Regions from separate parts of the Ferrovibrio sp. GW821-FHT12D07 genome, predicted to be linked through region 1. Evidence: predicted binding sites of a transcription regulator. Region 1 holds the regulator's gene; the other holds the start of a gene.
The links. Region 1 encodes LexA, which represses DNA repair genes until DNA is damaged. Its sites were predicted from a motif close to ATGTTCTANTTTGGTTC; they were not measured.
Positions count from the first base shown of each region.

Region 1 (11,798 bases):
GACCAATCTGCGCCGCCGCTTCGGCAACGCCTTCTCCGCCGATCAGGCGCGCCAGCTCGGTCTGGATGAAAGCGTGCTGAACCGCATGATCGAGGACAAGCTCTATGTCCAGGCGGCACAGAAGCTCGGCATCCAGGTCACCGACCAGCAGGTGCGCGACACCATCATGAATGCTCAGGCCTTCAAGGGCATGGGCGGCCAGTTCGACCGTCTGGCGTTTGAAAGCTATCTGCGCAACGAAGGCATGTCCGAAGGCATGCTGGTCGCGGTGCTGCGCGACGACATCGCACGCACCCAGCTGATCGGCAGCCTGTTCGGCAGCATCACCACCGCGCCCAAGCCGCTGGCCGATACCGTGCTGGCCTATCGCCTGGAACGCCGCCTGGCCGAATTCGTGGTGGTGGATGCGTCCAAGCTGCCGGCCCCGCCCGCGCCCACGACCGAGCAGATCGACGAATATTACAAGGCCAACCCGGCGGCCTATACGGCGCCCGAACGCCGCAGCGTCGCCTGGATCGAACTGAGCGCCAGCCAGCGCATCGCGCAGACCGATGTCACCGACGACGAGCTGCATGCCGAATACGACGCCAACAGCGCCGCCTATACGGTTGCTGAAAAGCGCGCCGTCGAGCAGGTGGTCTTCAACACCGAAGCCGAGGCCAAGGCTGCCGCCGAAGCCATCGCCAAGGGTGAAAGCTTCCTGGCCATGGCTGCGCGTACCCAGAAGCTGAAGGCCGATGACGTCAAGCTGGGTGTCGTGACCCGCAACGAGCTGCCGGCCGCCATCGCCAACGCCGCCTTCGCCCTGCCCAAGGACAAGGTGAGTGAGCCGGCGATCTCGCCTTTCGGCTTCCATCTGATCCGCGTCACCGAAATCCAGGCCGGCAGCACCCGCAGCTTCGACGAAGCCAAGGCCGAGCTGCGCCAGCAGGTTGCCTTGCGCAAGGCGCTCAACAACATGGTGAAACTGCGCCAGCAGATCGACGACCAGATCGCCGGCGGCGCCACCCTGGAAGAAATCGCCAAGGCACAGTCCATGTCACTGCAGCAGGCCGCCAATATCGACAACCAGGGCCTAGATACTGCCGGCAAGCCGGTCGCCACGCTGCCCAAGCTGCCGGCTTTCTTCACCGATGCCTTCGACCTCGGCCCGGAAGCCGAGCCGCATATCGTCGACACCGATACCGGCCTGATCGTGCTGAAGGTGACCGAGATCAAGCCTGCCGCGCAGAAGCCGCTGGATGAGGTGAAGAGCGACGTCGTCACCGCCCTGCAGCAGCGCGCCCGAGCCGATGCCGCTGCCGAACGCGCCAAGCAGATCGCCGAACGCGTGCGCGCCGGCGGCGATCTGGCCAAGGAAGCCGCCGCCCTGAACACCGCCGTGCAACTCAGCACGCCGATGACCCGCGGCCAGAACAGCGAACGCAACTTCTCTCCCGTCATCACTGGCGGCCTGTTCAATGCCAAACCGGGTGAGATCGTCACTGGTCCGGCCGCGTCTCCGGGCCCCAGCGGCGGTGCCAATGCCATCGTCGCGCGCCTCAGCCGCATCGAGCAGGCCGATCCCGCCACCATCGCGCAGCAGCGCGATCAGGCGACGCAGCAGTTGGCTGGCGGCGTGGCGCAGGATCTGGTGCAACAGTATCGCCAGGCCCTGCAGAAGGATATCGGCGTCACCGTGAATGCGGCAGCCCGCGCCAGCGCCATCAGCGCCGGCCAGTAAGCTTCCGCCATGAAGATCACGCCCGACTATGCCAGCTTCGCGCAGCGCTACATGGCGGGCGAAGCACAGGTGCTGTCGACCCAGCTGGTCGCCGATCTGGAGACTCCGGTCTCCGCTTTCCTGAAGCTGGCAGATCGTCCGTGGTCCTGCCTGCTTGAATCGATCGAGGGCGGCGCGGTACGCGGCCGCTATTCGATCATCGGCCTGAAGCCGGACCTGCTGTGGCGCTGCAAGGGCCAGAGGGCGGAGATCAATCGCAAGGCGCGCTTCGATACCGAGAGCTTCGAGCCCTGCAAGGAGCCGACGCTGGAAAGCCTGCGTGCCCTGCTGGCCGAAAGCCATATCGACCTGCCGGTGAACCTGCCGCCGATGGCCGCCGGCATCGTCGGCTTCATGGGCTACGACATGGTGCGGCTGGTTGAGCCGAAAGTGCCCGATGCCAATCCCGACACGCTCGGCCTGCCCGATGGCCTGATGATGCGGCCGACGGTGATGGCGATTTTCGATTCCGTGCTCGACATGATCACGCTGATCACGCCAGTGCGGCCGCAGAGCGGCATGGATGCACGCGCCGCCTATGCCATGGCCAGCGAGCGCCTGTCCGATATCGTGGCCGATCTTGATCGTCCCCTGGGCGCAGTGCGCGACCAGATCGCCGATCTTGATGCCCTGCCCGAGCCGCAGTCGAACATGTCGCCCGAGGATTACATGGCGATGGTGCTGAAGGCGAAGGACTACATCGCCGCCGGCGACATCTTCCAGGTGGTGGTGGGCCAACGTTTCAGCCTGCCGTTCCGCCTGCCGCCGTTCGCGCTCTATCGCGCGTTGCGGCGCACCAATCCCTCGCCCTTCATGTTCTATCTCAATCTCGGCGGCCCCTGCCTGGTCGGGTCGTCGCCTGAGATCCTGGTACGCCTGCGCGACGATACCGTCACCGTGCGGCCCATCGCCGGCACCCGCAAGCGCGGCGCCACGCCAGCAGAAGACCAGGCGCTGGCCGACGACCTGCTGAGCGATCCCAAGGAACTGGCCGAGCATCTGATGCTGCTCGACCTCGGCCGCAACGATGTGGGCCGTGTGGCGCAGATCGGCACCGTGAAGGTGACCGAGCGCAACCTGATCGAACGCTACAGCCACGTCATGCATATCGTCTCCAACGTCGAGGGCAAAATCCGGCCCGAATTCGATGCGCTGGACGCCATGTTCGCCGGCTTCCCCGCCGGCACCGTCTCGGGTGCGCCGAAGGTGCGCGCCATGGAGATCATCGACGAGCTTGAATCCGTACGCCGCAGTTTCTATGCCGGCGGCGTCGGCTATTTCTCGGCCAATGGCACCATGGATACCTGCATCACGCTGCGCACTGCGCTGGTCAAGGACGGCACCATGTATGTGCAGGCTGGCGCCGGCATCGTCGCCGACAGCGACCCGATGTCGGAACATGTGGAATGCGTCAACAAGGCGAAAGCCCTGATCCGCGCCGCCGAAGAAGCCGAGCGCTTCGCCAGCCGATCGGGCCGCGGGCAATAAGACGGAGCAGCACGGATGGCAACCTCCTTCAAAACCATCCGGGCCCGCGCGGAAAAGCGTAAAGGTGCGGCAGCTCTCAAAAAACTGCTGCCCAAGATTCCCGACCAGAAGCAGCTCGCAAAACTGAAAGACGATCGTGCACTGGCCGAGATGGCCAAGCGCGTCTTCTCCGCCGGTTTCGTCTGGAGCGTGATCGAGAACAAATGGGACGGCTTCGAGGCCGCCTTCCAGGGATTTGAGCCGCGCAAGCTGGCGCACAAGCCCGATGAGTTCTGGGAAAAACTGGCCAGCGACAAGCGCATCGTGCGCAACCCGCAGAAAATCCGCAGCGTGCGTGACAATGCGCATTTCATCATGGAGATCGCTGCCGAATACGGCAGCTTCGGCAAGCTGCTGGCATCATGGCCGATGGATGATCAGCTTGGCTTGATGGATTTCCTGGGCAAACGCGGCGCGCGGCTCGGCGGCAATACGGGCCAGTACCTGATCCGCTTCCTGGGCCGTGACAGCTTCATCGTCTCGCGCGACGTGCTGCTGTGCCTGCGCGATGCCGGCGTGGCGCTGACCGAAAAGGGCAGTTCAAAGCGCGACTGGAAGAACATCCAGACGCAGTTCAACATCTGGGCCAAGGAAAGCGGACTACCGCTGACTCATATTTCACGGATTTGCGCCATGTCGATTGGCGAAAATTATGATGCCGCCACGCTGCAGAAAATCACGGGCAGCGCCGACTGATCCGTACGCGGCGGGTATGGTTATCAGGGTGTAAACGCCCGGGTAAATAAATCCAACTAATTCGGTGGCCAACTCTCACCCTCCGGGGTTAGCTATCGTGATGCAACACGATCAGACCCTTGAGTCATTAAGCTGGGAACAACGCGGCATTATCGCCCGCGATGCCGGCCGGCATGCCGAAGCAGAAGCCTGCTTCAGCCGGGCCGTGGCCGATAACAATGCCCGTCCGATGTCCTGGCTTGGCCTGGCGCTGACCCAGATTGATCTGGACCGTAGCGACGATGCCGTCGTCAGTCTGCGCCACGCCCAAGCGCTATCTCCCAATTCAGGCGTGGTGCGCCACCTGCTCGACTCCCTCAGCGGTCATACGTCCCAACATGCACCCGATGCCTATGTGACCTGGCTGTTCAACACCTATGCAGCCCAGTTCGACAATCATCTGCTGCGGCTCGGCTATCAGGGCCCGGGCATGCTGCATCAACTGGCGGAGCGCGCCGGCTGGCTGGCTGATGGCAGCCGCAGCATCCTTGATCTGGGCTGCGGCACCGGTCTGAGCGGCGTCCCTTTCCGCCCCTATGCCACACAGCTGCATGGCGTCGACCTCGCGCCGAAAATGCTGGAGCAGGCCCAGCGCCGTGGCATCTACGATCGGCTGGAGCATCTTGAAGTCCATGCCGCGCTGCGGATGCAGGCGCAGGCCAGTCTCGATGCAGTGATCTGTGCCGATACCTTGATCTATGTCGGTGAAGTGACCGACCTGTTCCGCCTGACGGCACTGGCGCTCAAGCCCGGCGGCAGCTTCCTGTTCACGGTGGAAACCGGTGAGACTGATTTCGTGCTGACCAAAACCGGCCGCTTCAACCACGCAGACGGCTATCTGCGCAATTGCGCCTCCGGCTACCTGCATTGCGTCGACCAGCTCGATGCCGCGATCCGCATCGAAAAGGGCAAGATCATGCCCGGCCGCGCCTACCGCTTCATCAAAACCGTCAACTAGGGAAGATCAGCGTTCTTGCTGTTGACGACGCAGCAGGACGGTGCTCACCGGCACCAGGCTGAAGCCGCGCTCTTTCGCGGTAGCCATCCAGGTCTCGATGGCCGTCAGCGTCGCGCCATGCGGATGGCCGATAGCGATGACATCCCCACGCGCCTTGGCAACACGTTCCATCGCAGCCAGCTCGTGACCGATGCCGGGCGAACGTTCGTCATCCAGGAACAGGTCGCGCTCGGTGGCATCCAGGCCGCGCTGACGCGCCAGCGCCGGACCGGCGGAACTCGGGCCCGACAGGCTGTCGAGCCAGAAGACCTGGCGGCGGCTGATTTCATTCAGAACCACATTCATGCCGGCCGCATTGGCGGTGAAGCGGCTGCCCATGTGATTGTTGACGCCGACATAGTCGCTGAAGCGGTCCAGATGCCAGTTCAGACGACGCTGCAGCTCGGCCTCATCCAGACCGACATACAGCGCATTCGGGCCCGGATTGTTGCGCTTGGCGTCCAGCGGCTCCATCGGCAGATGCAGCATCACTTCATGGCCGGCGGCCCGGGCGGCGGCGCTCTGCTCCGACAGGTCGTTGGCGTAACTCATAAAGGACAGCGTCACAGGATGCTTGAGAGCAATGGCGCGCTGGGTGCCGCGACGGTCGAGACCGGCGTCATCGATCAGGAAGGCGACGAAGGGCGGCTTGGCCGTGGCCGGCGGTGCAACGGCGCGGGCGCGCCAGGCCGGGCCTTCGCCAGCGGCGCGCGGCGTCACCGACGGCGGCACGACCGGCGCAGCCGTGAGCTGCACGGGCTTGTCCTTGGCCACAGCCGTAGCCGGCTTTTCCGGAGTCTTCTTTGCGGTCACCGGCGCGGCAGCCACGACAGGCGCAGGTGGTGTCACGGCAACAGGCAGCGCGACGGCTTCAGCCTGAGGTTCGGGCTTTGCCGCGACAACGGGTTCAGCGACATCGACAACAGGGGCCGGCGGTGGGGCAGCTGCGACAACCGGTTCCGGCGCGGGCAACGGCATGGGCGGCAGGACAGGCTGCTGGGCAGCCTGCTGGGCCAGTTCTGAAATCGGACGCCAGCCACCGCTCTGCTCGGTACGAATCTGTGCCGGTGTGGTCGGCGCGATGCTGATCGGCGCCTGGTCCGGCTGGGTCTGCAGCGCCGCGACAGCGACAGGCTGCGGGCGCGGTGCGCTGCCGACAGCCATGCCCATGACCACACCACCGCCCAGCAGGGCTGCGGCAGCGATCATCAGCGGCCAATTGATCGCCAGAAAACCACGGCTTTTATCTTTGGGAGCGACAGCAGCAGGAGACGCGGGCATCTGTTGGCCGGGCACGCTGCGGGCCTGCATGGCACCATAGGCACCGGCGGCAGACTGCGCGGTGGCGGCGCGGCGCGTCTTCAGTTTGAGGGCGGCGGCAGGATCGCTCATCTGACCCGGGTAAAGGATTGCGGCGGACACGGCAAGGGCGGCGTGCAACGCGTTGCCGCCATTGTGATTTCAACATGGTTATAGAAGCGTAAAGACACCCCTGCCCGACGACTCGCAGAGACGTTAAACTCCGATTATGTCCGGTCGAATCGAAGTGATTTCCGGCGACATCACCAGGGTCGCCGCCGATGCCATTGTGAACGCCGCCAATGAAAGCCTGCGGGGCGGTGGCGGCGTCGATGGTGCGATCCATCGTGCGGCCGGCCCGGGGTTGCTGGATGAATGCCGCGCCATCGGCGGCTGCCCCACCGGCGAGGCGCGCATCACGGCCGGCTATAACCTGCCGGCGCGCCATGTCATCCACACGGTCGGACCGGTCTGGCATGGCGGCAACCGCAACGAAGCGGAACTGCTCGCGCGCTGCTATCGCAACAGCCTGGCGCTGGCGGCCGATTACAATCTGCAGAGCATCGCCTTCCCGGCGATCTCGACCGGCATCTACGGCTATCCGATGGACAGGGCCACCGCCATCGCGGTGCGCGAGGTGCGCACCTGGCTACAGGGCAAAGCGACACCCGGGCGCGTGATCTTCTGCTGCTTCTCGGCCGATGCGGCGGCGGTCTATTCCGCTGCCTTGGCGACCTCGCCCTGATCATCCGGCTCTTCCGTGGCCGGCTCTTCCGTGGCGATGGCAGCCTGGGCCAGACGGAAGAAGGTGATCGAGGTGGCGAGTTCGCGCGCCTGATTGGCCAGCGACTGCGCCGAGGCCGTGGTCTCCTCGACCAGGGCGCCGTTGCGCTGGGTCATCTCGTCCATCTGCGTGACGGAATCATTGATCTCGTCCAGACCTGATGCCTGTTCCTGACTGGCGATCGAGATTTCCTCGATGATGCCGGCCACGCGCTTCACGGCGTCGACAATGCCGGTCAGGCTGGCGCCTGCCTCGTTGACCAGCGCCGCGCCCGATTTGACCTGGCTGTTCGATGCGGCGATCAGCGTCTTGATCTCCTTCGAGGCATCGGCCGAGCGCTGCGCCAGCGCGCGCACTTCCTGCGCCACGACGGCAAAGCCCTTGCCCGCTTCACCGGCTCTCGCCGCTTCAACGCTGGCATTGAGGGCGAGCAGGTTGGTCTGGAACGCGATCTCGTCGATCAGCGACACGATATCGACGATCTTGCGGGCGCTATCCTCGATCTCACCCATGGCACTGACCGCGCGGCCCACGACACCACCGCCGCGATCCGCCGTGTCACGCGCCGTGGCGGCCAGCTGGCTCGCCTGCCGCGCATTGTCGGCATTGTGCCGCACGGTAGCAGTGATCTGCTCCATTGACGCGGCCGTGCGCTGCAGGCTGGCAGCCTGCTGCTCGGTGCGCTGGGCCAGATCGTTGCTGCCGACCGAAATCTCGGCCGAGGCGTCGCGCACGTTGCCTGCCGTCTGCGACAGCTTGCCGACGATATCAGCCAGCCGGCCCGCCAGCGTGTTGGCGTCATTGGCCAACTGCTCGAAGGTGCCCTGATGGCCACCCGCGATGCGATGCGTCAGATCGCCTTCCGCCAGCGCGCCCAGCATGCTGCCAAGATCGCGCAGCGCCTTGTCGACCGTAGAGAGCAGGTTGTTCATGCCCAGGCCCAGACGACGCATCACGCCCTGCAGCGCTTCGGCATCGATGCGTCGGGTCAGGTCGCCGGCGGTGGCCGAGGACACGATCTGGCCGATCGCCTCTTCCAGCAGCTGCTCCTGCGCCTTGCGTTCGGCCTCAAAGGCTTCACGTCCGGTTTCGACCTCACGCTGCAGCCGTTCGTTTTCCTGCCCGTTGGTCTTCAGCACCTCGACAGCGCGCGCCATCTCGCCGATCTCGTCGGATCGGCCGGTTTCCTTCAGTTCGACCGACCAGTCGCGCTCGGCCAGCCGGCGCGTCACCTCGGTCATGCGCGCAATCGGCGCGGCAATCTGCGGGCCGGTGAACAGCAGACCGATCAGCAACGCGCAGCCCAGGCCGATCACGGTGATCACCACCAGCACGAGCTGCGCTGTCATTGCCTGGCCTTCGGCCTTCTTGGAGGCGGTATCGGCAGCGGCCGTGGCGGCACTCACCAGTGCTTCCACCTGACCGCCCAACTGCGTCGCGGCATCGCGCGACTGCGTCAGCGCCAGACCCGCCGTATTGATGGTACGGATTTCGCCACGCCGGACCTGGAAGATGCTTTCCGAACCCTGGCCATAGCCCAGCAGCTTGGTGGTGGTGTTCTGCAGTTCAACCACATCGAAGCGCTTGCTGGCCCAGTCGAGTTCTTCAAGTGCGCGGCTGTTCAGCTTGACGAATTCGGCGAACAGCTTGTCGAGTTCGGCATTGTTCGGAGCCTGCGCGGCCACTGCCATCACGGCAATCAACTGGTTCACGGCATTGCCGGCAGCGATCAGCGCGTTGGCTGCATCGGCGGCTTCCGACTTCGCATTGGGCTGGCGCAGTTCATAGATAGCGCGATCGAGCGCAGGCTGCATCAGCGCCTGGAACGTGATGTTGTCGGCGCTCATCCTGGTCTGCACGTCTTCGCGCTGCTTGATGTAACCCAGACGCGCATTCACCGACCGGTTGATCTGCGCAACCATGGTGTTGAGCACATCGACCGAACGGCCGATCTCGGCAATCCGCTCCGCCTGATCCTCGGGCGCGGAAGCCTTCACCGTCTCCACCGCCTGCTTCAGCTTTTCCTGCTTGGCCTTCAGCGAGGCCAATGCGCTCTCGCGCTCGGCATCGCTGCTGGCATTGGCCAGCACCGGCGCACCGGCGGCAAGGTCGGCGCTGGTGCCCGACAACTCGAGCGCGGTGATCACGGCGGGCAGGTTGGTGCTGGTGATCCCGGCGTAGCTGCTTTCGACGCGGTTGAAGAACAGACCGCCGATCACATTCGACAGCAGGGTCAGTGCGGCAAGCACACCGATCGCGAGATTCAACTTCTGACGGATACCCATAACCCCTCCCCCGCAGACCCCGTTCTGGTGTCTGGCTTAGCGGCCGCCTCTGGCCTTCTAGTTACAGACCATATTTCCCACTCAAACCATCGCCGTAAAGGGTGAGAGTGAGGAGGTGCACTGCCTACGGATCACTCAACCTATGGGAGGCCCCATTCGTTCCCACCCCTAGATGTAGGTTCTAGCCTGTGGAAAAATACTTGACCCGAATACAGAACCTCATTAGAACATTTCGTGGGTTTCATGTTCGTTCTGGTTTGCCGCCGGCTGTCCCCACTGATCCGGCGACTACCTGGGACATATAATCGAGGAGGCTAACCATGCTGACCCGGAAACAGCACGACCTGCTGCTCTTTATTCACGACAAGCTGGAGAATTCCGGCGTATCCCCCTCCTTCGAGGAAATGAAGGAGGCCATGAAGCTGAAATCCAAGTCCGGCATTCACCGTCTGGTGACCGGCCTGGAGGAACGCGGCTTCATCCGCCGGCTGGCCCATCGCGCCCGCGCCCTGGAAGTCCTGCGCCTGCCCGACTCGGCCGTACCGGTCCGTGGCGGCGGCGTCGGTGCCACTGCGTCTGCCCGCAGCGCCGCACCGCGCAACCGCCTGATGCCGCGGGCCATCGAAGGCGGCGCCGGCAACGGCCCGATGCCCGGCACACCGGTCAACGTCAATCCCTACAACGCCCGCGACATCGTCACCCTGCCGCTCTACGGCCGTATCGCCGCTGGTACGCCGATCGAGGCCCTGCGCGATCTCAGCACGCAGATCGATGTGCCGATCGGCCTGCTGGGCAATGGCGAGCATTACGCCCTGGAAGTCGCCGGTGACTCGATGGTCGATGCCGGCATCATGGATGGCGACACCGTCATCATCCAGCGCAGCGACAATGCCGAAAACGGCACCGTCGTGGTTGCGCTGGTCGACGATCAGGAAGTGACGCTGAAGCGTCTGCGCCGCAAGGGCAACTCGGTGGCACTGGAAGCCGCCAACCCGGCTTACGAGACCCGCATCTTTGGCCCCGACCGGGTCAAGGTACAGGGCCGCCTGGTCGGCCTGCTGCGCCGCTACTGAGCTTCAACTCTACGGATGCAAAACGGGGCGCTTCAGGCGCCCCGTTTTTTATTGGCCGAAGTTCAAGGATCAGGCGGCGCGCTGATGCTTGCTCTCCTGCACTTCCTCAATGATCTTGCCAACGAAAGCGTTCAGATCATCCGGCGAACGGCTGGTGATGATGCCCTTGTCCACCACAACCTCCTTGTCGACCCATTTCCCCCCGGCATTGCTCATGTCGGTCCTGATGGATATGTAGGATGTGACGTTGCGGCCGCGCACCGCATCGGCCTCGATCAGCAGCCAGGGACCGTGGCAGATCGCGGCGACGACCTTGTTATCCGCTACGAAGCGTTTCACGACACTCATGGCATCGCCATCGACGCGCAGCTTGTCAGGGTTGATCTGACCGCCGGGGATGACCAGCGCGTCATAATGGTCCGGTTGGACATCGGCAATCTTGAGATCGACATCCACCATCTCACCCCAGTCTTTCTTGTCCCAGCCCCGGATCGCCTTGCCGGTCGGCGAGGCCACATCGACTGTGGCACCGGCCTGCTTCAGGTGATTGCGCGGCATGGTGAGTTCCGACTGTTCGAAGCCATCGGTCGCGATAATCAGAATTCGCGATTCTTTGATATTGGTCATGTTGTTCTCCTCTGTGTACACGGACAACCCGGGCACGCAGGAAGGGTTCCGAAAATCAGGCGACGATGCGGCCCGCCAGCATGAAGGCGACGAAAGTGGCCATGATGAACAGCACCAGTGCGCAGGGCACCGCGCTCCATCGCCTGCTGTAGGGCCAGACCGGCAGGGTGAGCACCAGAACCAACGTCATGATTGCAAGAATCGTGATCATCGATGCGTCTCCGCTTCTGTGTTGGGCGGCTTCCGAGACCGGCAGCGGGAGTCGAACGGCAAATTCCGCGCCACGTTCCGCAACCGGATAAAAATTCACAGCGCGCGTTACTCGCCCCGCTCCGGCGCATGGCCCTTGGGCACCACCCAGGGCCGGTGGCCGCGCGTCTGCGCCACGGTGATCGTGCGGATAGCCCGGTTTTCCGCGTCCAGGAACAGGGCATGAGCGCCCCCGCGCCACAGGTCGTTGCGGTCGATCACGATTTTCGCGGCCGGGCAGCGGTAGCGGATCGGCATCTGGGTGGCGATCACCGCATCGGCATGGCGACAGTCTTCCGTGATCGCCTTTGGCTGGCGCGGCAGGGCAATCAGGAAACCGTCACGTCGCCAGGAGCAGCCGTCCGGATCGCAGCGCAACGAGCCATCGGCGCCGGTTTTGCCTTCGGTATCGTTGCGCCGCAGGGTGGGCCACGGATAGAGCGGCGGCGCACCCAGCCGT
Region 1 covers NZ_JBXAQN010000001.1:2,040,187-2,051,984, reverse strand. The annotation lists gene AC1RRE_RS10185 (peptidylprolyl isomerase) at 1-1,723, shown strand, start outside; gene trpE (anthranilate synthase component I) at 1,733-3,250, shown strand; gene AC1RRE_RS10175 (DNA-3-methyladenine glycosylase I) at 3,266-3,985, shown strand; gene AC1RRE_RS10170 (class I SAM-dependent DNA methyltransferase) at 4,086-4,982, shown strand; gene AC1RRE_RS10165 (divergent polysaccharide deacetylase family protein) at 4,989-6,413, opposite strand; gene AC1RRE_RS10160 (O-acetyl-ADP-ribose deacetylase) at 6,550-7,065, shown strand; gene AC1RRE_RS10155 (methyl-accepting chemotaxis protein) at 7,035-9,389, opposite strand; gene lexA (transcriptional repressor LexA) at 9,710-10,462, shown strand; gene AC1RRE_RS10145 (type 1 glutamine amidotransferase domain-containing protein) at 10,532-11,089, opposite strand; gene AC1RRE_RS10140 (DUF3309 family protein) at 11,145-11,300, opposite strand; gene AC1RRE_RS10135 (ComEC/Rec2 family competence protein) at 11,408-11,798, opposite strand, start outside.

Region 2 (11,798 bases), on a different contig from region 1:
ATGGCCGCGATCTCGGCCTGGTCAAGGTCGACCAGGGGCAGCTCGAACAGGTGATTATCAATCTGGCGGTGAATGCCCGCGATGCGATGGTCGAGGGCGGCGAGTTGCGCGTGCGGACCCTGAACCATCAGGTGGAGACGGCAACGCAGCTGGGCACCGAAACCATTCCGCCGGGCGATTACGTGCTGATTGAAGTGACTGACAGCGGCCACGGCATCGCGCCCGAGCATATGGTGAAGATTTTCGATCCCTTCTTCACTACCAAGGCGGTCGGCGCCGGCACCGGGCTGGGCCTGTCCACCGTCTATGGCATCATCAAGCAGACCGGCGGCTTCATCCATGTGGAAAGCGCGCCGGGCGAGGGCGCCTGCTTCCGTCTGTATCTGCCGCGTCATCGCGCCACCGGCGAAGAGATCAGCGCCAGCCGCGGCGAAGAAGGCCGCGTCGATACGCGCGACCTGACAGGCCAGGGCCTGGTGCTGCTGGTGGAAGACGAGGACGCCGTGCGTGCGTTTGCCGCCCGTGCCCTGCGCAACAAGGGCTACACCGTCATCGAGGCCGCATCGGGCGACCAGGCGCTGGCCCTGCCGGCGGAACAGCTCGAGCGTGTCGAGCTGCTGATCTCGGATGTGGTGATGCCCGGTCTGGACGGCCCGACTCTGGCCGCGCAGCTCCGCAGCCGCCGCCCGCAGCTCAAGATCCTGTTTATCTCTGGTTATGCTGAAGACAGTTTACGCTCGAATTTGGCGAAATCGCCCCATGTGAACTTCCTCCCCAAGCCGTTTTCGCTCAGCCAGCTGGCCGGAAAGGTGAAGGAAGTGATGGATACGGTCGTCCCCTTCGGGAATCGCTCGCCGGACTGACCGGCCTGAACGCCTGCGAACATCGCGGCGCTCTCATGAGAACATCAGTAGAATATACCAGCAAAATCATGGACATACGGGGCGCTGCATTTTTTGCTGGACAACAGCAACGATATGAGAACATATGGGGTCAAGAAGGCGTATAATTGCAATTCACCACCCCCCATGAAAGGATGCCCCCGAATGTCGTCCCCCTCACTTCGCGTCGTGGAAAAAGAGAACATGGATAAGGGTAAGGCTCTGGAAGCTGCGCTCTCGCAGATCGAGCGCAATTTCGGCAAGGGCTCGGTGATGAAGCTCGGCCAGCGCCAGAGCATGGAGATCGAATCGATCTCCACCGGTTCGCTGGGCCTGGACATCGCGCTTGGCATCGGTGGCCTGCCCAAGGGCCGCATCATCGAGGTCTACGGTCCGGAAAGCTCGGGCAAGACCACCATCGCTCTCCACGTTGTGGCTGAGGCCCAGAAGAAGGGCGGCACCTGCGCCTTCGTCGACGCCGAGCATGCGCTCGACCCGTCCTATGCCCGCAAGCTGGGCGTCAATATCGAAGAGCTGCTGATCTCGCAGCCCGACACCGGTGAGCAGGCGCTCGAAATCGCCGACACCCTGGTGCGTTCGGGCGCCATCGACGTGCTGGTCATCGACTCGGTCGCCGCCCTCGTGCCGCAGGCCGAACTGGAAGGCGAGATGGGCGACACCCATGTCGGCCTGCAGGCCCGCCTGATGAGCCAGGCGCTGCGCAAGCTGACCGCCTCGATTTCCAAGTCGAATTGCATGGTCATCTTCATCAACCAGATCCGCATGAAGATCGGCGTGATGTTCGGCAGCCCGGAAACCACCACCGGCGGCAACGCGCTGAAGTTCTACGCTTCCGTCCGCCTCGACATCCGCCGCATCGGTGCGATCAAGGTGCGCGACGAGGTCGTGGGCAACCAGACCCGCGTGAAGGTGGTGAAGAACAAGGTTGCGCCCCCGTTCAAGGTGGTCGACTTCGACATCATGTATGGCGAGGGCGTCTCCAAGACCGGCGAACTGATCGATCTGGGCGTGAAGGCCAATGTGGTCGAGAAGTCGGGCTCGTGGCTCTCCTTCGACAGCCAGCGCATCGGCCAGGGCCGTGAGTCCGCCCGCCAGTTCCTCAAGGAAAACCCCGAGGTCGCAGCGCGCATTGAAGCCGCGATCAAGGCCAATACCGGTCTGGTGGCGGCTGCCATCGACGCGGGTGCTGACAGCGCCGCGGAGACCGAAGACGCAGAATAAGTTTCGCCCCCGCTCAACGCCGGTAAACCACGGCGCCTGAGTTATTCTCCTCCATGGGCAAAACCCCGGCAGCGGACCTCGCTGCCGGGGTTTCTTTTTGTCTGGGAGGCAGTGCGATGTCCGGCTTGAACCGGGCGGCCGGCGCCCTACATGCTGGTTGAGGCTAAACCTTTTTAGATCAATGGCTTAGAGTTGCGCTAAAGACGGATAAGCCCCAAATAAGCGCGAATAAGCATCGAATAAGGATGGATAAGGGGCGAATAACGACGGATAAGCATCCGATAAGGACGAATAAGGCGGCAAGGAAAGCCGCTGGGCTTGCGGTCAATTCCCTATCCGGTCAGGGACTTAACCGGGCTGTCCTTGGCTGGACAGGGGCAGGGCGGGAAGTTAAGACAGGTCTCTTGCCGGACCCGGTCCGGCTCATGACAATCGGGCCAGCTTTTTATGGCGATCCGGATGCCCCGGAGCGCCGCCGACCAGGGGTATGAAGACCATGAGTTCCGCCAGCGATGTCCGTCAGGGCTTCCTCGACTACTTTGCCAAGAACGGGCACAGCGTAGTCGATTCCTCGCCGCTGGTGCCGCGCAATGACCCGACGCTGATGTTCACCAACGCGGGCATGGTACAGTTCAAGAATGTCTTCACCGGCCAGGAAAAGCGCCCCTATACCCGCGCCACCACCTCGCAGAAATGCGTGCGCGCCGGCGGCAAGCATAACGACCTCGACAACGTGGGCTATACCGCCCGGCATCACACCTTCTTCGAGATGCTCGGCAACTTCTCGTTCGGCGATTACTTCAAGGATGACGCGATCCCGCTCGCCTGGAACCTGATCACCGGCGAATACGGCCTGCCGAAGGAAAAGCTCTGGGTCACCGTCTATCACGACGACGACCAGGCTTTTGACATCTGGAAGAAGATCGGTGTGCCGGAAAGCCGCATCGTGCGCATCGCCACGTCGGATAACTTCTGGGCCATGGGCGATACCGGCCCCTGCGGTCCCTGCTCGGAAATCTTCTACGACCACGGCGACAAGGTCTTCGGCGGTCCGCCGGGCACCCCGGATGCCGATGGCGACCGCTATATCGAGATATGGAATCTCGTCTTCATGCAGTTCGAGCAGGTGACGAAGGAGCAGCGCATCTCGCTGCCCAAGCCCTCCATCGACACCGGCATGGGCCTGGAGCGCATCACCGCCGTGATGCAGGGCAAGCACGACAATTACGACATCGACCTGATGCGGGCGCTGATCGAGGCTTCGGCCGATGCGTCGCATACCGATCCGGATGGCGAGCACAAGATCAGCCACCGCGTGGTCGCCGATCACCTGCGCTCGTCCTGCTTCCTGATCGCCGATGGCGTGCTGCCGTCGAACGAGGGCCGCGGTTACGTGCTCCGCCGCATCATGCGCCGCGCCATGCGCCATGCCCAGCTGATGGGCTGCAAGGAACCGCTGATGCACCAGCTGGTGCCCGCGCTGGTGGGCGAGATGGGCCGCGCCTATCCCGAACTCGGCCGCGCCGAGGCGCTGATCGCCGAGACGCTGAAGCTGGAGGAAACCCGCTTCAAGCAGACGCTGGATCGCGGCCTCAAGCTGCTCGATGAAGCGACGGCGACCATGTCGAAGGGCGGCGTGTTGGCGGGCGAGACCGCCTTCAAGCTTTACGACACCTTCGGCTTCCCGCTCGATCTGACCCAGGACGCGCTGCGTCCGCGCGGCATCACTGTTGATACCGATGGTTTCCAGACCGCGATGGCCGCGCAGAAGGCCGAGGCCCGCAAGGCCTGGGCCGGTTCGGGCGAAGCCGCGACCGAGAAGGTCTGGTTTGAGATCAAGGAAGACAAGGGCGCGACCGAATTCCTCGGTTACGACACCCAGTCGGCTGAAGGTCGCATCGACGCCATCGTCGTCAACGGCCAGCCGGCCGATGAAGCGAAGGCCGGCACTGATGTCGCCATTGTGCTGAACCAGACGCCGTTCTATGGCGAGTCCGGCGGCCAGATGGGCGATGCCGGCATCATCGTGACGGCCGGCGGCGCCAAGGTGCAGGTGGCTGACACGCAGAAGAAGCTCGGCCTGCTGCATGCCCATCAGGGCAAGGTGGTTGAAGGCACCGTGAAGGTCGGCGACATGGCGATCCTCACCGTGGATGCCACGCGCCGTGGCGCCATTGCGTCGAACCATTCCGCCACGCATCTGCTGCATGCAGCATTGCGCCGCAAGCTGGGTGACCATGTCACCCAGAAGGGCTCGCTGGTTGCGCCGGATCGTTTCCGCTTCGACATCAGCCACCCGAAGTCGCTGAGCGCCGAGGAAGTCTCGACCGTCGAGGCCGAGGTCAACGGCATGATCCGCCAGAATGACGCGGTGACCACGCGTCTGATGACGCCGGACGAGGCGATTGCCGCCGGAGCCATGGCGCTGTTCGGCGAGAAGTACGGCGATGAAGTGCGCGTGCTCTCGATGGGCAAGCTGGACGACGGCAAGGATTACTCGACCGAGCTCTGCGGCGGCACGCATGTGAAGCGCACCGGCGATATCGGCCTGTTCAAGATCATCAACGAAGCCGCGGTGGCGGCTGGTGTGCGCCGTATCGAGGCGCTGACCGGTGAAGCCGCGCGCAGCTATTTCGCCGAACAGGAAAGCACCCTGCAGGCAGCCGCCGATGCGCTGAAGGCACAGCCCAGGGACGTACCGCAGCGTCTGACCGCGCTACTGGATGAGAAGCGCAAGCTGGAGCGCGAGTTGTCCGAACTGCGCAAGCAGCTTGCCACCGGTGGCGGCAGCGGCGGCCCGCAGGTGAAGGACCTCAACGGCGTGAAATTCGCCGCCCGCTCGCTCGATGGCGTGCCGGCCAAGGATCTGCGCGGCATGGTCGATGCGATGAAGAAGGAAATCGGTTCCGGCGTCGTCGCGCTGACCTCGGTCGCCGACGGCAAGGTCTCGGTGGTGGTGGGCGTCAGCGCCGACCTTACGGCCAAGATCAATGCCGCCGATCTGGTGAAGATCGCCACGCCGCTGATCGGTGGCCAGGGCGGTGGCGGCCGGCCTGACTTCGCGCAGGGCGGCGGCGCCGATGCCGCTGGCGCCGAGAAGGCGCTGGACGCCATCGCAGCCGAGATCAGCAAGGCGGCTTAAGCGGTCGTCGGCATCAGCCGCGACATGTGCGAGTTGCGCGCCCGCAGGAAGGCGTCCAGCCGGGTCGGGTAGTCGGATGCCACGGCATTTGCCACGCTCGGCCGTTCGGCCAAAGCCCGTCGCCAGGCACGTAAGCGCGGCTTGTCGGCGAAGACGCCAAGGTCGATGAAGCGCTCGAAGACATCGAAGTAGCGGAAAGCCGGACCGAAGGCGGCGTCGACCAGCGAGAAGGCCGCGCCGGAGAAATACGGCCCGCCCTGCCGGCCGAGCTCGGTTTCCAGCCGCTGGAATTTTTCCTCGATCGCGCGGCTCTTCGTGTCGAAAGCCGGCTCGTCCGCGGCCGAGTAAAGCCCACCGATATCGTTGAGCAGTGTGGATGCGAACTCGATCCAGGCGCGATGCTGCGCCCGCACGATTGGGTCTGCCGGATGCAGGCTCGGTCCCAGCGTCTCGTCAAGGTAGTCGCAGATCGCGGCGGACTCGAACAGCACCGCATCATTGACCCGCAGCAGCGGCACCTTGCCAAGCGGCGAGATTGCTCTGAACCAGTCCGGCTTGTCGGCAAGGTCGATGACCGTGCGGGTGAAGGCGGCCCGCTTCTCCGTCAGTGCAATGACGGCGCGCTGCACATAGGGGCAGAGCGCATGGCTGACCAGTTCCAGCTGTGGCATGGCGTGCTTCCTCAGGCTGTCCGGATGCTGCGAACAGTCAGCGTGCCGCTGCCGAGCAAGGCTTGCGCGATGCAGAGGACGAGCAGGTAAGCCGGATATTCCCAGCCGCCATTCACCGCCGAGAAAACCCAGCCGTTGCCGGCATGGACATACCAGGCGCCGACCAGGATCGGGGTCAGCGCCAGGGCTGCCAGCCGGGTCTGGATGCCAGCGAGCAGCAGCACGCCGCCCAGGGTTTCGGCCGTCACGGTGGCATAGGCGAGCCAGGCAGGAAAGCCGATGCTTTCGAAGAAGGCCGCAGTGCCGGCCATGCCGAAGACGAACACCTTCAGCAGCAGGCCGTGGGCCAGGAACATGATGCCCAGGGCGATGCGTAGCAGCGTAATGCCGTACTCGCGGGCGGCGGAAGAGGTGAAATCGGTCATCGGAATCTCCAGGGCAGGGGGGATGGCGCCAAGCTATTGTCCACCACCTTGCAAATCCATCAGCACTTCCAGAAGTCAGGCTTGCAAAAATGCAAACAGTGACTATCCTGCGGCATGGACGATTGGAATGACCTGCGCCTCGTGCTGGCGATCAGCCGTGCAACCACGCTGACCGGTGCGGCGGCCGTGCTGAAGATCAATCATTCAACGGCATTCCGCCGGCTCAACGCGCTGGAAGACGCCGCCGGCGTGCGTCTGTTCGAGCGCCTGCCAGGCGGGATTTATGCACCGACCGTGGCCGGCGAGCGCATGACGACGGCAGCCGAGCGGATCGAGACCGAGGCGGCTGCGCTGGACCGCGAGATTGCCGGCCGCGATCACCGCCTGACCGGCCGCCTGCGGGTCACCGCATCAGAGACGCTGGCTTTCCGGGTCCTGACCGGGCAGATCGCGCGTTTTCGTGAAGCCCATCCCGGCATCACGGTAGAACTGGTGATCGATAATCGCGTGCTCAGCCTGTCGCGGCGTGAGGCTGATATTGCCTTGCGGGTCATGCGTCCGCGCGAAGGCGATCTCTATGGCCGCAAGCTGGCCGATATCGCCTGGTCAGTCTATGCCGAACGCCGGCTTGCCGCAAAACTGCCGCCTCTGCGTGACCTGCGCCTCGACCGCTATCCGCTGATTGGCTGGGAAGCCGGCGTGACGGGTATCAATACCGCCGAATGGCTGCAGAAGCACAATGCCGATGACAGCATCGTTTACCGCACCAGCAGCCTGATCAACCAGCTCGTCGCCGCAAAGGCCGGCATCGGCGTTGCTGTGCTGCCTTGCTATCTCGGAGATCCCGAGCCCGATCTTGTTCGCCTGGCGCCTGGTCCCATACCCGCGCTGGATCGCGAATTATGGATCGTCACCCATGCCGACCTGCGCCGCACGGCGCGCGTCCGTGCCTTTTTCGACGTGGTGGGCGACGGCATAGCAGGCCTGCGCGGCATGCTCGCCGGCCTTGAAAAGAAAAACGGCGGGAAGCCAAAGGCCACCCGCCGTCGTGTCGTCGGGAAAAAGACGAAGGCTTAAGCCAGCGCCTTCTTCAGGTTCTCGTCGATCTTGTCCAGGAACTTCTGGGTGGTCAGCCAGGGCTGATCCTTCGACACCAGCATCGCCAGATCCTTGGTCATGAAGCCGGCTTCCACGGTGGAGATGCAAACCTTCTCCAGCGTGTGGGCGAACTTGTCCAGATCGGCGTTGCTGTCCAGCTTGGCGCGATGCATCAGGCCGCGCGTCCAGGCGAAGATCGAGGCGATCGGATTGGTCGAGGTCTCACGACCGGCCTGGTGTTCGCGATAGTGACGCGTCACCGTGCCATGGGCGGCTTCGGCTTCCACCACCTTGCCATCCGGGGTCATCAGCACGCTGGTCATCAGACCGAGCGAGCCGAAGCCCTGCGCCACCACGTCGGACTGCACGTCGCCGTCGTAGTTCTTGCAGGCCCAGACGAACTTGCCCGACCACTTGATGGCGCAAGCCACCATGTCGTCGATCAGGCGGTGTTCGTAGGTGATGCCGGCGGCCTTGAACTTGGCCGCGAACTCTTTCTCGTAGGTCTCTTCGAACAGGTCCTTGAAGCGGCCGTCATAGGCCTTGAGGATCGTGTTCTTGGTCGACAGGTACAGCGGCCAGCCGCGGACCAGCGAGTAGTTCATGCTGGCGCGGGCGAAATCGCGGATCGAGTCATCCAGGTTGTACATGGCCATGGCCACGCCCGAGCTGGGGGCGCTGAACACGTCCTTCTCGATGACGGTGCCGTCCTCGCCGACGAACTTGACCGACAGCTTGCCCTTGCCGGGGAAGCGGAAGTCGGTGGCGCGATACTGGTCGCCGAAGGCATGACGGCCGACAACGATCGGATCGTTCCAGTGCGGCACCAGGCGCGGCACGTTCTTGCAGATGATCGGCTCGCGGAAGATCGTGCCGCCGAGGATGTTGCGGATGGTGCCGTTGGGCGACTTCCACATTTCCTTCAGCTTGAACTCGGTCACGCGCTGCTCGTCCGGCGTGATGGTTGCGCACTTGACGCCGACGCCGTGCTTCAGGATCGCATGGGCAGAGTCGATGGTGACCTGATCGTTGGTCTGGTCGCGGTATTCGACGCCGAGATCATAGTAGAGCAGGTCCACATCCAGGTACGGCAGGATCAGCTTTTCCTTGATGAACTTCCAGATGATGCGGGTCATCTCGTCGCCGTCGAGCTCGACGACCGGATTCTTGACCTTGATCTTTGCCATTAAAGGGCCCCTCCACAGTCACGGTTTACAGAATGTGTGTAATGGCCCGGACCCTAGCAAAGCCGGCCGGCCCGGCAAAGGGCCGGGAGGCGCGCGGCCGGGTGGATTTAAACTCTAGGCGGGGCGAGAAAAGGTCAAATCCGGCCAGCCGGTTACCCACCGGCCGGATGACAGCCGGAAAGCCTCAGATCTTGCTGGTGCGGGTCGCGTGCTCGGGCGCCGGTTCGGCCAGCAGGGCGGTGATCACCGCCTCGGCGTCGTCCACCACGGTATACAGCGTGGTGGCAGTGCGGCGGGCGAAACCGCGCTCGATGACGGTTTCGATCAGGGCCATCAGCGGATGCCAGTAGTCCTCGGTGTTGAGCACCAGCACCGGCTTGTCATGCAGCTTGAGCTGCCGCCAGGTGATCACCTCGAAGAATTCGTCCAGCGTGCCCAGCCCACCGGGCAGGGCGATGAAGGCATCCGACATTTCCACCATCATCTTCTTGCGGGTGTGCATGCTGTCGACCACATGCAGTTCGGTCAGGCCGGTATGGCCGACTTCCCAGTCGTGCAGATGGTTGGGGATGATGCCGACCACTTCGCCGCCGGCCTTCATCACGGCATCGGCCACCACGCCCATCAGGCCGATGCGGCCGCCGCCGTAAACCAGGCGAATGCCATTTTCAGCCAGACGCCGGCCGAGGATCTGGGCCTGGGCCGTGTAGACGTTGCTCTCACCAAGGCTGGAGCCGCAATAAACGCAGACGGAGCGGATGGTCATGGAATAATCCGGGACACTGAAAAGGGGGGCTTTTGAAGGTGGGGATGGGTAGCCCATTCCGCCTCCGGAAGCCAGTGGAAAAGCCCCTGTTTCCGGGATGGTTTCCGCATAGTGAGCGCATGCGGGAGGCCTGGGCTAAATTTTTCGTGAGGGTTTAAGGGGTTGTCGTTCCTGAGGCGCGAACCGGGTATAGATGGTGTGCCCGGACAGCAGACGGGTTTCAAACGAGGGGAATACAAATGGCAATGTGGCATAAGGCGATCCTGGCGGCAGCGCTCGGTCTCGCAGTGGTGTCGGCCGGTGGCTATGCCTACGCCCAGGCGGATGCGATCAAGGCCCGCAAGGATGGCTTCCAGGTCTTCCGTGTTTCGGCAGGCGCCATCAAGAAGGTGGTCGACGAGAACGGTCCGGCCGCGGCGGCTGTCGCGCCGGCCGAAGCCATCGCGGCGCAGGCGGGCAAGCAGCTCCAGCACTTCCCGGCCGGTTCCGACAAGGGCGACACCAAGGCCAAGCCGGAAATCTGGACCAAGTGGGCCGAGTTCGAAGGCTACATGAAGGATACCGAAGCCAAGGCGACCGCCGTGGCGACGGCCGCCAAGAGCGGCAACATGGATGCCGTGAAGGCTGCCTTCGGCGCGATGGGCGCCTCCTGCGGTACCTGCCACAAGGCCTTCCGCAACGATTGATCCGGACTGATCCGGTTCAGGGAAAAGGCGCAGTCATTGACTGCGCCTTTTTTATTTCAGGAGCGTGATGCCGCCGAAGACGATGGCGAGGCAGAGGCCGAACAGCACCAGACCCAGCAGCGGATGGCCGCCGGGTGCGTCGGCAGCGGGCGCACCCGGCTTTGTGCCTGTCACCATCGGGGTGACCAGATTCTCTTTCTTGATGGTCAGGTAGAAGACCGTCGACAGCAGATGGACGGCGATCACCGCCAGCAGCAGCCAGATTGCCTTGCGGTGGATGGTGCTCAGCAGCGCGCTGGTGCTGCTCGCAACCTTTGAATACAGCGGGCCCTCGCTGAAGATGTCGTCGCTGGTAAACAGGCCGGTCGCCGCCTGCAGCGCGAGCAGCGCCAGCATGGCCAGCACGGCATAGCCGCCGACCGGGTTGTGGCCGATGTATTTCGGGCCGGGACGACCGAACAGCGTGCCCAGGTAGCGCAGGCCGGCCATCGGGCCGGCGACAAAGTCGGTGAAGCGGGCATAGCGGTTGCCGGTAAAGCCCCAGACCAGTCGGAACAGAACCAGCGCCAGCACGATCTGGCCCAGGATCATGTGCAGCTCCAGTTTGCCCTGCCAGCCGGTCCAGACCATGGCGATCACCAGCGCAACCAGGCTCCAGTGGAACACCCGGGTGGGCAGGTCCCAGACCCGGATCGTGCTATTCTGGGGTGAACCGGAGGCGGGGACGGTCGTTTCTGTTGTCATGGGTGCTGCCGCGTGAAGCGATGGAATATCGGTAAGGATTTGCAAACCTTATCTAAGTTAGAGGAGTTGCGGGTCCTCTGACGAGGACTTAATCTCACGCGGAATTCACAATTTAGCCAGCCGGGATATTCGAGTGCGGGGCAGTCGGTTCTTCTTCATCCTTCTCGGCGTTGCTGTCCTGGGCATCCTGGCGGTGATTTTCTTCGGCGCCGATCCCAACAAGCGCGGCATGACTCCGCAGGCCAACATTCCTGCACCGCCGCCGGTTCCATCGGCCCCGCAGGCGCCGTCGCCTGACAGCGTAGCCAAGGCACCCCCCAGCTTCGATGTGGTCCGCATCAGCCGCAACTGCACGTCTGTGTTCGCTGGCCGCGCCATGGCCGGCTCGGTCGTGGTGGTCAAGACCGGCCAGCGCGAGCTGGGCCGCGTCACCGCCGATACGCGCGGCGACTGGGTGCTGGTGCCCGACCTGCCGCTGGAGCGCGGCAACCAGGAATTCACGCTTGAATCGCAGATGCAGGGGCAGGAGCCGATCAAGGCCGAAGCCAACGTCGTCGCCGTGGTGCCGGAGTGCCAGCCGGGCGAGGGCGGCGAACAGGCGATTGCCGTGCTGACGCCGCTGAAGGGCGCGAGCCGCCTGCTGCAGCGTCCGGACGGCGCCATCGATCCGGCGCGCAAGGGCCTGTCGCTGGATGCCATCGAATATGACCAGGCCGGCAACCTGATCCTGTCGGGCCGCGCGCAGGTCGGGTCGACCGTGCAGATCTATCTGAACAACGAGCCGATTGGCGTCGCCACCGCCGATGACAAGGGCCGCTGGTTGCTGAAGCCCGACAAGCAGGTCGATCCGGGCATCTATTCGCTGCGCGTCGACCAGGTCGAACAGGCCGGTGGCAAGGTCGCGTCCCGTCTGGAGCTGCCGTTCAGCCGGGCCCGGCCCGAGGACATCCAGCTCA
Region 2 covers NZ_JBXAQN010000002.1:225,874-237,671, reverse strand. The annotation lists gene AC1RRE_RS12955 (PAS domain-containing hybrid sensor histidine kinase/response regulator) at 1-863, shown strand, start outside; gene recA (recombinase RecA) at 1,047-2,123, shown strand; gene alaS (alanine--tRNA ligase) at 2,620-5,265, shown strand; gene AC1RRE_RS12940 (glutathione S-transferase family protein) at 5,262-5,936, opposite strand; gene AC1RRE_RS12935 (DoxX family protein) at 5,948-6,361, opposite strand; gene AC1RRE_RS12930 (LysR family transcriptional regulator) at 6,476-7,438, shown strand; gene AC1RRE_RS12925 (NADP-dependent isocitrate dehydrogenase) at 7,435-8,646, opposite strand; gene AC1RRE_RS12920 (LOG family protein) at 8,831-9,412, opposite strand; gene AC1RRE_RS12915 (c-type cytochrome) at 9,652-10,098, shown strand; gene AC1RRE_RS12910 (cytochrome b/b6 domain-containing protein) at 10,150-10,842, opposite strand; gene AC1RRE_RS12905 (LysM peptidoglycan-binding domain-containing protein) at 10,976-11,798, shown strand, end outside.
Region 2: a site for LexA is predicted at 903-919, ahead of recA (recombinase RecA). Genes of this name have one in related genera too.